DNA from 2 places in the Halomonas sp. 141 genome. Region 2 is predicted to be linked to the other one. Evidence: predicted binding sites of a transcription regulator. Region 2 holds the regulator's gene; the other holds the start of a gene.
What was found. Region 2 encodes PhoB, which activates phosphate uptake and scavenging genes when phosphate is short. Its sites were predicted from a motif close to TGTCATANNNNTGTCANA; they were not measured.
Positions count from the first base shown of each region.

Region 1: a site for PhoB is predicted at 3,529-3,546, ahead of CWI66_RS10090 (PA3496 family putative envelope integrity protein). Genes of this name have one in related genera too.

Region 1 is NZ_PINZ01000018.1:55,663-61,586, forward strand. It holds gene napA (nitrate reductase catalytic subunit NapA) at 1-8, opposite strand, end outside; gene CWI66_RS10065 (chaperone NapD) at 5-292, opposite strand; gene CWI66_RS10070 (ferredoxin-type protein NapF) at 285-800, opposite strand; gene napE (periplasmic nitrate reductase, NapE protein) at 883-1,065, opposite strand; partial or broken gene CWI66_RS10080 (DUF72 domain-containing protein) at 1,194-1,631, shown strand; gene CWI66_RS10085 (sodium-dependent transporter) at 1,772-3,115, shown strand; gene CWI66_RS10090 (PA3496 family putative envelope integrity protein) at 3,210-3,428, opposite strand; gene hexR (transcriptional regulator HexR) at 3,682-4,536, shown strand; gene uvrD (DNA helicase II) at 4,652-5,924, shown strand, end outside.
Region 2 is NZ_PINZ01000063.1:1,461-7,384, reverse strand. It holds gene cysZ (sulfate transporter CysZ) at 1-622, shown strand, start outside; gene CWI66_RS16475 (hypothetical protein) at 902-1,213, opposite strand; gene phoR (phosphate regulon sensor histidine kinase PhoR) at 1,531-2,826, opposite strand; gene phoB (phosphate regulon transcriptional regulator PhoB) at 2,829-3,518, opposite strand; gene ubiA (4-hydroxybenzoate octaprenyltransferase) at 3,615-4,505, opposite strand; gene CWI66_RS16455 (chorismate--pyruvate lyase family protein) at 4,543-5,115, opposite strand; gene CWI66_RS16450 (NAD(P)/FAD-dependent oxidoreductase) at 5,203-5,924, shown strand, end outside.

The DNA.
Region 1 (5,924 bases), on a different contig from region 2:
AGTTTCATTGCTCCCCCTCCTGTACGTGCGGCTCATCCGCTGACAGAGCATCAACGACTTCGTGATAAACAAAGGCGGCGTCAATAACGCCAGGCTGCTCGCGTACGTGATCCATTAAAGCCAATAGTTGTTGTTCGTCAGTATGTTCGGCGACGACCACGAGCTTTCCAGCCGCGTCTTCGCCCATCACTTCGCCAACGCTATGTTGGGTAATCCACTCCGCTGTCTGCTTCAGCGCCTCGGGCCGCGCATGAACGATAAAGCTAATGATGTGCAGCAGTTGATCAGCCATAGACGGTATCTTTTGTTATCAGTGAGATTGCCTGGTTAGGGCAGGCGGAGTAGCAAGCACCACAGCCGGTGCAGCTTTCTAAGTGGATCTCAGGTTGCGGTGGCCGACCACCGGGGCGCAGCGGAAAGCGAATTACGTTCCACTCGCAGGCGTCCTGGCAGCTTTGGCAATGGATACTCGCCAGTGCCAAGCAGTGCGGCTGAACTTCAGCTTGCCAAGCAAAGGCTTCGCTAACGCTACCGCCGCGCTCTATCGCCTGTGGCGCGCATACCGTTGCGCAGTCACCGCACAGTGAGCAGCCCGCTTGGGCAAAGCTAAGCTCGGGATAGCCACCGCCACCGCGGGACAAAATGCCTTCCGGGCACGCGTCGATGCAGGCGTTACAACCGGTACAGAGGTCGAGAAAGGCAGCTCTGCTCCAGGGCGGCCGACGCACATCATCACGCCCTGACAAGCGGCGAAAAAGATTGCGCCGATTATTATTGTTATCCGTGCGCGTCATGAGCATTCCTGCGTTAAAAGAATGTTAACCACTTTATTTAGCAGCGGTTAACACCTTTAAAGTGATCAGATAGAAGCTTGTGACACTGCTATAGCGGCGGGCCAGGGGGGCCTGCAAACATTTGATACATCCACACCAAAAAGCCATAGCCCCCCACCACCGCTACGGCCAAAATGGGAAAGAGCAACACGACAATAAACAGAAAAAGCCCTCGTTCTTGACGCTTGAGGGGCGCTTCCTCTTCTATTATTGGATGAGATTTTTTTGACATAGATAACTCCACAGGGGAAGAACACACCGCTGTAGATGTGTGTTAAAATAGTTATATTTAGAGCGTAGCAACTAAGCCCTGATTTGTCACTTGATCTAGATCAATTTTTCCAAGTTCGTCACTATATCGTTCGCCACCCTGTTTTTTTCCACAAGGGTGACGCAGAGAGGGTCTTGAACCGCCTGTTGATAACTTATTCAGTCAACCGAGTCATGCTGGATGTGCGCCCGGTATTCTCTACGCCGCATGAAGGGCACGCTGGGCTGGCCCACGCCCAGCAGGAGAAGCCGAAACTCCCGCTACACGTGCTTTCCACTGGTCAACAACCCATCATTCGCTTCATTGGACATATTGACAAAGCGATCAACACACGCTACTTCACGCCCTGGATAGAGCAGCTCATCCTGTGGATAAAACAGGGGAAAACCCCTTTCTTATTTGTGCATACTGCAGACAACCGTGAGTCTCCCCAGATGGCTCGTCACCTCTATCGCCTGGTGCAGGCCAAGGCGGCTTTGGCGGACCTGACGCCCTTCGCCGAGGAAAAGCAGAGCCAGCTGTTTTAGGCTGGCTCACTGGCAAGCCTACCCTTGATCGGATAAATTGCGCGTTCTTTCGGAAAAGCACGCTGGCAATCTCTTTTTTCCGAACATCGGTGCAATCTGCCGATATCGACCCATTACAATCGAACTGAAACAGGTGATTTATGGCAAAACTTGCACATGCACAGTGGTCATCTCGTATGGGCTTTGTGCTGGCCGCGGCGGGCTCCGCTGTTGGCCTGGGCAATATCTGGCGCTTCTCATACATGGTGGGCGACAGCGGTGGCGCCGCCTTCGTTCTGGTCTATTTGGCCTGTGTGGCACTGGTCGGCCTACCCATTCTGGTCGCCGAGTGGATGATTGGCCGTCGCGGTCAGAAGAACCCCATCAATACCATGGCCGAACTGGCCGCCAATCATGGCTGCTCGAAAGCGTGGGCGCTGGTGGGGGTCAGCGGCGTCCTGGCTGCCTTTCTGATTCTCTCGTTCTACAGCGTCATCGGCGGCTGGTCGCTGAACTATACGCTGGGCTCGGTGCTCGGTAGCTTCAACGGTCTGGATGCCGACAGTATTGGCAACATCTTCAGCGGCATGCTAGGCAGCCCCTCGGCCCTGCTGCTGTGGCATACGGCGTTCATGGTATTGGTCGTCGGTATCGTGGCACGCGGAGTCACCAAAGGCCTGGAAAGCGCAGCGCGCATCATGATGCCTACTCTGGTGGTGTTGATGCTGGTGCTGGTAGGTTACGGCATGACCAGCGGCTACTTTGGTGAGACCCTGAGCTTCATGTTCAGCCCTGACTGGGATGCTCTCGATGGCGGTGTCGTACTGGCGGCCATGGGCCAGGCGTTCTTCACGCTGTCGCTGGGCATGGGGATCATGATGGCCTACGGCTCGTACCTGGGCGAAGACGTCAACCTGATCAGCACCGCGCGAACGGTCATCCTGCTGGATACCGCCATCGCCCTGCTAGCGGGCCTGGCCATCTTCCCCATCGTCTTTGCCAACGGCCTGAGTGCCGGCGAAGGCCCCGGCCTGATCTTTGTCACCCTGCCCCTGGCGTTTGGCAACATGACCGGTGGCACCATTCTGGGCCTGATGTTCTTCCTGCTGCTGACCTTTGCCGCCCTGACGTCGGCCATTTCACTGCTGGAACCGGTGGTGGAAACTCTCGAAGAGCGCACGTCGATGTCACGAATCGTGGCCACACTGGTCAGCGGCGTGGCGGTATGGGCACTGGGTGTCGCGGCGCTGCTGTCGTTCAACGTATGGGCAGACGTGCTGTTCTTTGGGCTGAACATCTTCGACCTGCTGGATACCTTCACCAGCAAGATCCTGCTGCCATTGACCGGCCTGGGTGCGATCGTGTTCTTCGCCTTCTGCCTGGATAAAGAAGAAGCGCGCAAAGAGCTGAGGCTGGATGTCTACGACTACAGCCTGTGGAACCTGCTGGCCAAGTACGTTGCCCCTATCGGGGTCACGGTGGTTTTCCTGGCAGGCCTGTTCTGACTCGCCGCTGGGTCGGCAAGCTTACCCAGTAGAGAAGGCGTTACCGTGGTGTAACGCTTTCTCGCCTTCCTTCACCAGCCTCTTCTTCGGCTGGCTAGTGCAGTTCGCTCTCTTGCGGGTCGTCATCGTCTGGCAAGGGAGCGATATCCCGTGACAGCTTCTGGAATTCCCGGTGCAGCTCGATGCCCCGACGCGCTCTCAGGCTACGTTGGGCGGCGCTGCGCCGACGTTGGGCATGCTCATCGACCTCCATACTCATGAATATGTCGAGCAATTCGCTTTTTACCGAGGTCATTCGTTCGACGTTTCTCATAATCGACGCTCCTCCAGGTGAGTTGCCTACGTCCACCTGCATCCGTGACGACTGATTTTTAAATGATGCAGTGCGGCACGTCACTTCTTACTATAACCTACTTGACAAAATGATGACGACTCTTGAAGAAATGGGTTAACGCCTTTTAAACGGCAGTACTCTCGTGAAGGACGCTGCCCCCGATGCAACACTCAGGCATACTGTGGTCTCTTTATGGCCGCACAAGCACGATCAAGAATTTAAGGAGCTGAACGTGAGCCGCGCCCTGTTCGATGAAATGAGACGCCGCATGGAGCATTTCCGTCGCTCCGAACAAAAGGTTGCGCGGTTCGTGCTGCGCAACCCCGATGAAGTCATTCACATGCGCATCGTGGACCTGGCCACCGAAGCAAAGGTGAGCGAGCCTACGGTGGTGCGCTTCTGCCGTGCGCTGGGCTGCAACGGCTTTCAGGATTTCAAGCTGCAGCTAGCCCAGATGCTGGCCAGCGGAAGCCAGTTCGCGCAGTTCTCGATGAACGACAGCGACTCGGTGGCCGAATTCTCCCATAGCATTTTCGACTCCACCGTGGGCACGCTGCTGTCGGTGCGCGACCGGCTCGATAACGATGCGCTGGGCAAGGCCGTCAATGCACTGGCCATGGCCAATCGCGTCGAGTTCTACGGCTTTGGCGCCTCCGGCGCGGTGGCCTTCGATGCTCAGCACAAGTTTTTCCGCCTGCAGATCTCGACCTCTGCCTACGCCGACCCGCACATGCAGAACATGTCGGCGGTGACCCTGCAAGAGGGCGACGTGGTGGTCGCCATCTCGCAGACAGGCCGAACCCGGGCGCTGGTAGCCAGCGTTCGCCTGGCCCGCGAAGCAGGCGCTACCGTGATCGGCCTGTGTCCCAGCGAATCGCCGCTGGCTCAGGAGGTCAGCCTGCCGCTGTTCATCGACGTGCACGAAGACACCGAGATCTACACCCCGCTCAGCTCGCGTATTGCCCACCTGGTGCTGATCGACGTGCTGGCGGTGGGCGTGGCCAAGACCCGGGGCCCCAAACTGGCCGAACAGTTGAAAGCGGTGAAGAAGAGCCTGACCACGCTGCGCTACCCGGAAGAGTCCTGAGCAACGGTTCTGATAAAGAGTCCTGAGCCAGCGTCCTGAAGACATGCTGTATGCACAGCCAGTGTGCTGGCTGTGCTAGACTGGTCGCCCCTTTTTTGAACCGGCAGCGGCTTATATGGACGACGTCACAGCGATACTCGATCATCTCAACCCGGCCCAGCGGGAAGCCGTCAGTGCGCCCCAGGGCAATCTTCTGGTACTGGCCGGCGCCGGTTCCGGCAAAACGCGTGTGCTGGTACACCGCATTGCCTGGCTGATGCAGGCCGAAGGGCTTTCCCCTTATGCGCTGCTGGCCGTCACGTTTACCAACAAGGCCGCCCGCGAAATGCGCACGCGTCTGGAAGCCCTGCTGGGCATCTCCATGCGCCATGTCTGGGTGGGTACCTTTCACTCGATCTCGCACCGGCTACTGCGCACCCATTGGCAGGATGCCCGTCTGCCCCAGCACTTTCAGATCATCGACTCCGATGACCAGCTGCGACTAATCAAGCGGCTGCTGAAAGATTACTCGATTGACGATGAGCGCTTCCCGCCACGCCAGGTGCAGGGGTTCATTTCTGGTTGCAAGGAAGAGGGCCTGCGACCCCATCAGGTGAACGTCAATGGCGATGCGTACCTCGCCCAGATGGTCGAGCTCTACGAGCGCTACCAGTTCACCTGCGAGCGAGGCGGGCTGGTGGATTTCGGTGAGCTGCTGCTGCGCAGCCTGGAGCTGTTGCGCGACAACCCGCCGTTGCTGAACCACTATCGCGAGCGCTTTGGCCATGTGCTGGTGGACGAGTTTCAGGATACCAATACCCTGCAGTACGCCTGGCTCAAGCTGCTCACCGGCCAGCAGACCCCGATGACCGCCGTGGGCGATGACGACCAGTCCATTTACGGCTGGCGGGGCGCCAAGGTCGAGAACATTCGTCGCTTCGAAGAAGAGTTTCCCAACACTCATACCGTGCGCCTGGAGCAGAACTATCGCTCTACCAGCGCGATTCTGGAAGCGGCCAATACGCTGATCAGCCACAACAGCGAGCGTCTCGGCAAGAACCTATGGACCGATGGCGCCGAAGGCGAGCCTATCTCGGTGTATGCGGGGTTCAACGACCTCGAAGAGGCCCGCTATATCGTCGATACCATCAAGGAGAAGGTCAACGAAGGCTTCAACCGCCGGGACGTGGCCATCCTCTACCGTTCCAACGCCCAGTCGCGCCTGCTGGAAGAGACGCTGATTCGTCAGGGTATGCCCTATCGTATCTACGGCGGCCACCGCTTTTATGAGCGGCTGGAAATCAAGAACGCCCTGGCCTACCTGCGCTTGCTGCTCAACCGTGATGACGATGCCTCCCTGGAGCGCGTCATCAATGTGCCCACCCGTGGCATCGGCACGCGCACCGTGG
Region 2 (5,924 bases):
CACACGCTTTTCGGGCTGGCTGGAGAGCAGCATGGCCATGGTGCCTGGCTGGCTGGAGTGGTTGTCGTGGCTGATCTGGCCGCTATTCTTCATCAGCTTGCTGGTGGTGATCTTTTTTAGCTTCACCCTGGTGACTCACCTGATCGCAGCGCCTTTCTATGGGTTTCTGGCGGCTCAGGTAGAGCGCCAGGCCACCGGGCGTGAGCCTCTGGATGACCGAGGGCTGGCCAAAACGGCGCTGGACGCCGTGGGTCGAGAGCTGGTCAAGCTGAGCTATATTCTGCCGCGCATGGCCGTATTGTTCCTGTTCAGCTGGATTCCCGGCTTGAACGTCTTCGCGCCTCCCTTATGGGCGCTCTTTTCTGCCTGGGTCATGGCCATTACCTATCTGGACTACCCGATGGATAACAACAAAGTGTCGTTCAAGGACATGCGCAGCAGGCTTTCACGGCGCTGGTGGCCGAGCATGACATATGGCGGGCTGGTCATGCTCATCACCTGGATCCCCTTGGCCAACCTGTTCCTGATTCCAGGCGCCGTCGCAGGCGCAGTCCTCATGTGGGACCGCCACTATCGTGGCACACTGGACACGCGGGATAAGGCGGCAGGCTCGGCGCTCTGAATCAGAGCCATTCATCACAGGGCCGCCCATATAGCAGGCACAAAAAATTAGACCCCGCTAGGCGGGGTCTCGACCACTCTTACTTATGAACGATACTGACTGCTGGCTTCCTCTCCGTTTGCGGGACTCCAACCTTGGAATTTACCCTGACCAGTGTCTTGACCGTTTTCTGATTCATCCTTGAATCGGTGAGCATCCTTGCTATGGGACATCCTTGCCCTCAGTTTGCTCACTCCTAAGCGTAAGAGTTTTTTTCAGCTTTGCAAAGAATTGTTACGTTTAGCTGCCGCTATTTTCTTCTACCACATCTTCCGGAGTGTACTCGGCACCGCCGCTCATGTTGGTAGACTCTGGCTCATCCACGACGTCGGGACCTTGTGTGCCGTGATCAGTGGTCAGGTCTTCTGTGTCGTAGCTACCGGGCTCAGCCGTACCAGACTGTGTGTTCATGGGCTCATCTTCGACGGTTACATCCTGATTCTGGTCGATGGATGAGTGATCCGTGGTGTCTGCAAATGCCAGTGGACTTGCCATCAGGCCAAAAGAAACACCTAAAATACCAGCTTTCTTGAGTAGTTCCTTGGACATCATATTCCGCCTCCTCGATCGCTGTTAATACCGCATAGTTAAGGAAGAGTGACTTCATGTCTTACCAGTTCCTGCGGTAATCTTCCTTACTCAAAATATTGCATGCGCTATGCCACACATGCCAGAAAAATTAAAAATCCATAAATTTCAAAAACTTATTAAAAAAACAAAGAGGCGAACAAGGCCGCTGAGAAGCAATGAACAGGCGCTTTGAGTGGTTAAAAATGACACATGAGTGAGGTGTGACCAGAGTTCTATGCCAATATGGCACACTTATACAGGTGTTATGCAAAAGAAGGGGGTTCAGTGAAGTCGAGCCTTCAAGCAGGCCCGGTAACGCGTCTGGCAGGAAACACACAGCGAAAGGCAGCTCCCTCGCCCGGGTGTGATTCAACATTGAGTTGGGCCTCGTGGCGCAGCAGCACGTGCTTCACGATGGCCAGGCCCAGACCCGTCCCTCCTGTTGCCGTACTGCGCCCTTTATCCACTCGATAGAAGCGCTCGGTCAGGCGGGGGATATGCACCGGATCAATGCCATCGCCATCGTCCTCGACCTCGATACACCCGTTGCCGTTGGCGGCCACCGACCAGCGCAGCGTGATCTGGCTGCCTTCCGGGGTATAGCGCACGGCATTGAAGGCTAGATTGGAAATGGCGCTGCGCAGCTCCTGCTCGCTGCCGATCAAGCCAGCGTCGCTCTCTAGAATGACCTGCACACTGTGCTGCTGCCTCGAGAGCGCCAGAGCGTCTCGGCGAATGCTGTCGAGCATGGGGCCTACGGCCAGCGTCTGGTGATCGTCGCCGCCCTGGTCGATTTCCAGCCGTGACAGCAGCAGCAGGTCATTGACCAGGTTCTGCATCCGCCGCGTCTGCTCCTCCATCTGTACAATTCCTTTACCCAAGCGGGGAGGCAGCAGCTCCTTGAGGTCGCCGTAGGTTTCCAGGTAGCCCGACAGCACGGTCAGCGGAGTGCGCAGTTCATGGGAGACGTTGGCGACGAAGTCACGCCGCATCTGCTCCAGGCGGTGTAGACGCGTAATATCACGGGCCATGACCAGCCGCTCGTCATCGCCGTAGAGGGTGATCTGATACTGGAGGATACGCCGCTCGTCGATCGGCGAGGTCAGCGTCAGCGGCTCGCTGTAATCGCGGGCATTGAAGTAGCTGATGAAGCGAGGGTCGCGCAGCAGGTTGGTGATGTGCTGGCCACGGTCGTGGGCGGTTTGCAGCCCCAGCATGTCGGTGGCCGCGCTGTTCCACCACTCCAGGTCGCCGTGGCGGTCCAGCATCACCACGCTATCGCGCATGGCTTCGGAGGACTCCTGAATTCTCGCCAGCGTTGCCCGTAAACGGCTTTGGGTAATGCGCTGGCTTTTCTGGTAGCGATAGAGGCGGTCGAACAGCTCTCCCCACATGCCCTTGGCCGCCGGAGGCTCATCGTGGGGGTGGAGCGTCAGCCAAAGGAAGAGCGCCCGAAACTGACGCAGATGATAGACCAGACAAAACAGCAGCCCCGCCGCCAGCCCGACGCCAGGGTAATCCACCAGCCATCCCAGGCAGAGGCCCAACAGGGCCAGCCAGATGATGCGCCAGATCTCACGGCTCCACAGGCGCACGCTTACACTCGCGCAGAGAACCGGTACCCGGTACCGCGCACCGTTTGAATCAGATTTTGATGAGGCTCGCCCAGCGCTTTACGAAGACGACGAATATGCACGTCCACGGTGCGCTCTTCCACGTAGACATTGCCACCCCATACCTGGTCAAGCAATTGGCTGCGCGTGTAGGCGCGCTCCTGATGGGTCATGAAAAACTGCAGCAGACGATACTCGGTAGGCCCCATTTCCAGCGCCTTGCCATGGGCGCTGACCCGGTGGCTCACCGGGTCCAACAGCAGACCATTGATTTCGATGGGGTCTTCTACGCCACGCGGCGTGGCCCGACGCAGCACGGCCTTCAGGCGGGCCACCAGCTCACGGGGGGAAAAGGGCTTGGTGATATAGTCGTCGGCACCCGCTTCCAGGCCCTGGATCTTGTTGTCCTCTTCGCCCTTGGCCGTCAGCATGATGATCGGCAGCTCGGCGGTGGCTTCTTCGCGCTTCAACCGACGGGCCAGCTCGATGCCGCTGGTGCCCGGCATCATCCAGTCCAGCAGCAACAGGTCGGGCTGGTGATCGACGACCATGGCGTGGGCATCCTGGGCGTTGTCCGCTTCAAGCACGCGATAGTCAGCCATCTCCAGCGCCACGGCGATCATTTCGCGGATCGGCGCCTCATCATCGACGATCAGTACGGTCTTGGCGGTCATTCCAGGGCCTCACGGTGCTCTATTCAGGAAGGTTCAATGACATGCGTGTGACGATAACACCATGACTTGATGACAGTTCCATGACACCCAGTCAATTTAGCCCGCTACCGGCCACCAGCTCAAGGCAATACCTGCAAAGACCAGCAGACCCGACCAGTGGTTATTCAGAAAGGCCTGAAAGCAGCGGTCACGATCGCGCCCGGCGATCAACCGCTGCTGGTACACGAACGTCGCCGCCATGCCCAGCAACCCCAGCCAGAAAAAGCCTCCCAGCCCGACGCGCAGCGCGACCCAGCTCAGCAGCATCAGCACGCTTGCCTGCAGCACTCCGATGATCAGCCGGTCAGCACGGCCAAACAGCACGGCGGTCGACTTGATGCCGATTTTCAGGTCGTCGTCACGGTCGACCATGGCGTACTGGGTATCGTAGGCAACGGTCCACAGCAGGTTGGCACTGAACAGCAGCCAGGCTTCCAGAGGCACGTGGCCCAATACCGCGCCAAACGCCATGGGAATGGCCCAGGAAAAGGCCGCGCCCAGCACCACCTGCGGGAAGTGGGTGTAGCGCTTCATGAACGGATACACGAAAGCCAGCAGCACGCCGCCCACCGACAGCAGCACGGTGAACCAGTTGGTCAGCAGCACCAGGATGAAGGCAGCGGCGACCAGCGCCACGAACAGCAGCTGGGCTTCGGTTTCGCTGATGCGCCCCGTGGCCATGGGGCGCTGGCGAGTACGCTTGACGTGGCCATCCACATGGCGGTCGGCATAGTCGTTCACCACGCAGCCCGCAGCCCGCATCACGTAGACACCGGCAATGAAGATGATCAGCACAGAGCGGCCCGGTACCCCTTCTGCAGCCACCCACAGCGCCCAGAGCGTCGGCCACATGAGCAGCCAGGTACCAATGGGCCGATCCAGGCGCATCAGCTGAATAAAGTCTGCCAGCCGGGCCCAACCCGTTGGCCGCAATAGAGAACGGTCCATGCTCATGCTTACCTCGTGAAAGAAACTCCAGAATAGCCTAGCGCGAGGGCAGGCTCAGCGCATCGGCCATGGTCGATAAAAAATACTCTTGAACCAGCAGCGACAACCCCGCGTGCTGAAAGACCGAGCGACGCCCCCACTGGCTACGCCCCTTGGCGGGGGCACCCCACGCCGTGAAGCGCGGGAGCGACACCGTGGCCTGCAACGGCCCGCGCACCAGGTCCGGCTGCTGAAACAACCAGCTGCCCAGCGAACGCTCGCCCAAGGCCCCCAGGCCTTTGCCCTGCAGCTGCTCCAGCGGTGCCACTGATCGCGCCACCACCCAGGGGGTGCCGTCGATGCACAGCGCCACCTCGCGTAGCCAGGCATGGCGACGTGGAGCGATGCCCAGCGCCATGGCTTCGTCCTGAAACGGCAGGCCAATGGTCTGACGCAGCAGGCGTACGCGGAACTGGCTCGGCGCTCCGGCCGCCATCAGGCGCGCCGTCAGGGAGTCGGTCGAGGCCACCCATTGCCACCAGGCCGCACTCATGGCAGGCCGCGCAGCGGCAACCGGCCGCCAGTGGGGGGGTAGCGAAAACGCAGGGCGTGGCAACTCAACGAGCGTCACCTGAGCCTCCAGAGCAGTCAATTGGAAAGAAGGCTAGTGTAACATGATGGCTTGGCAGGCTTTTGTTCCTTACCCCCGGATAACGATATGCCCGATTCACACTTGAGCGAATCCCCACATGCCGAGCTGGTCATTGTCGGCACTGGCATGGCCGGTATTGGCCTGGCGCGAGCGCTGCGCCGCCAGGGAGATTCTCGCACCATCGCGCTGGTTAGCGCCGACCGTGGCGAAGAGTACAGCAAACCGCTGCTGTCCACGGGCTTCGCCAAGCGGTTGAGCCCCGAAAAGCTGGCGCAGCGCAGCGCAGAAGCGCTCGCCGACGAACTGAATGCCCAGCTCATGGCCCACACGCAAGTCGTCGAACTGGCGTTGGAACACCAGATGCTGCGCCTGGACAACGGCACCCTGCTCCGCTACGAGCACCTGGTGCTCGCCACCGGCGCGGCCCCGCGCACACCGTTCCAGATACCCGATGCGCTGAAAGGGCGCTGTTTCACGGTCAACGACCTGGATGACTACCGCCGCCTGTATGCAGCGCTCGCCCAGCCAAGCCGAGTGGCGATCATTGGCGCGGGCCTGGTGGGCTGCGAATTCGCCAACGACCTCCATGCGGGCGGCCACCACGTCACCCTGGTGGCGCCAGAGAGCACCCCGCTGCCGCGCCTGCTGCCCGATCCGCTGGGCCATGCCTTGGCCGAAACCTTTCGAACGGCAGGCATGCAACTGGCACTGGGGCGCACGCTGGACAGCCTATCCATGAATGCCGACCGCGACCTGGTACTGCAGCTCGACAGCGGCGAGCGCCATAC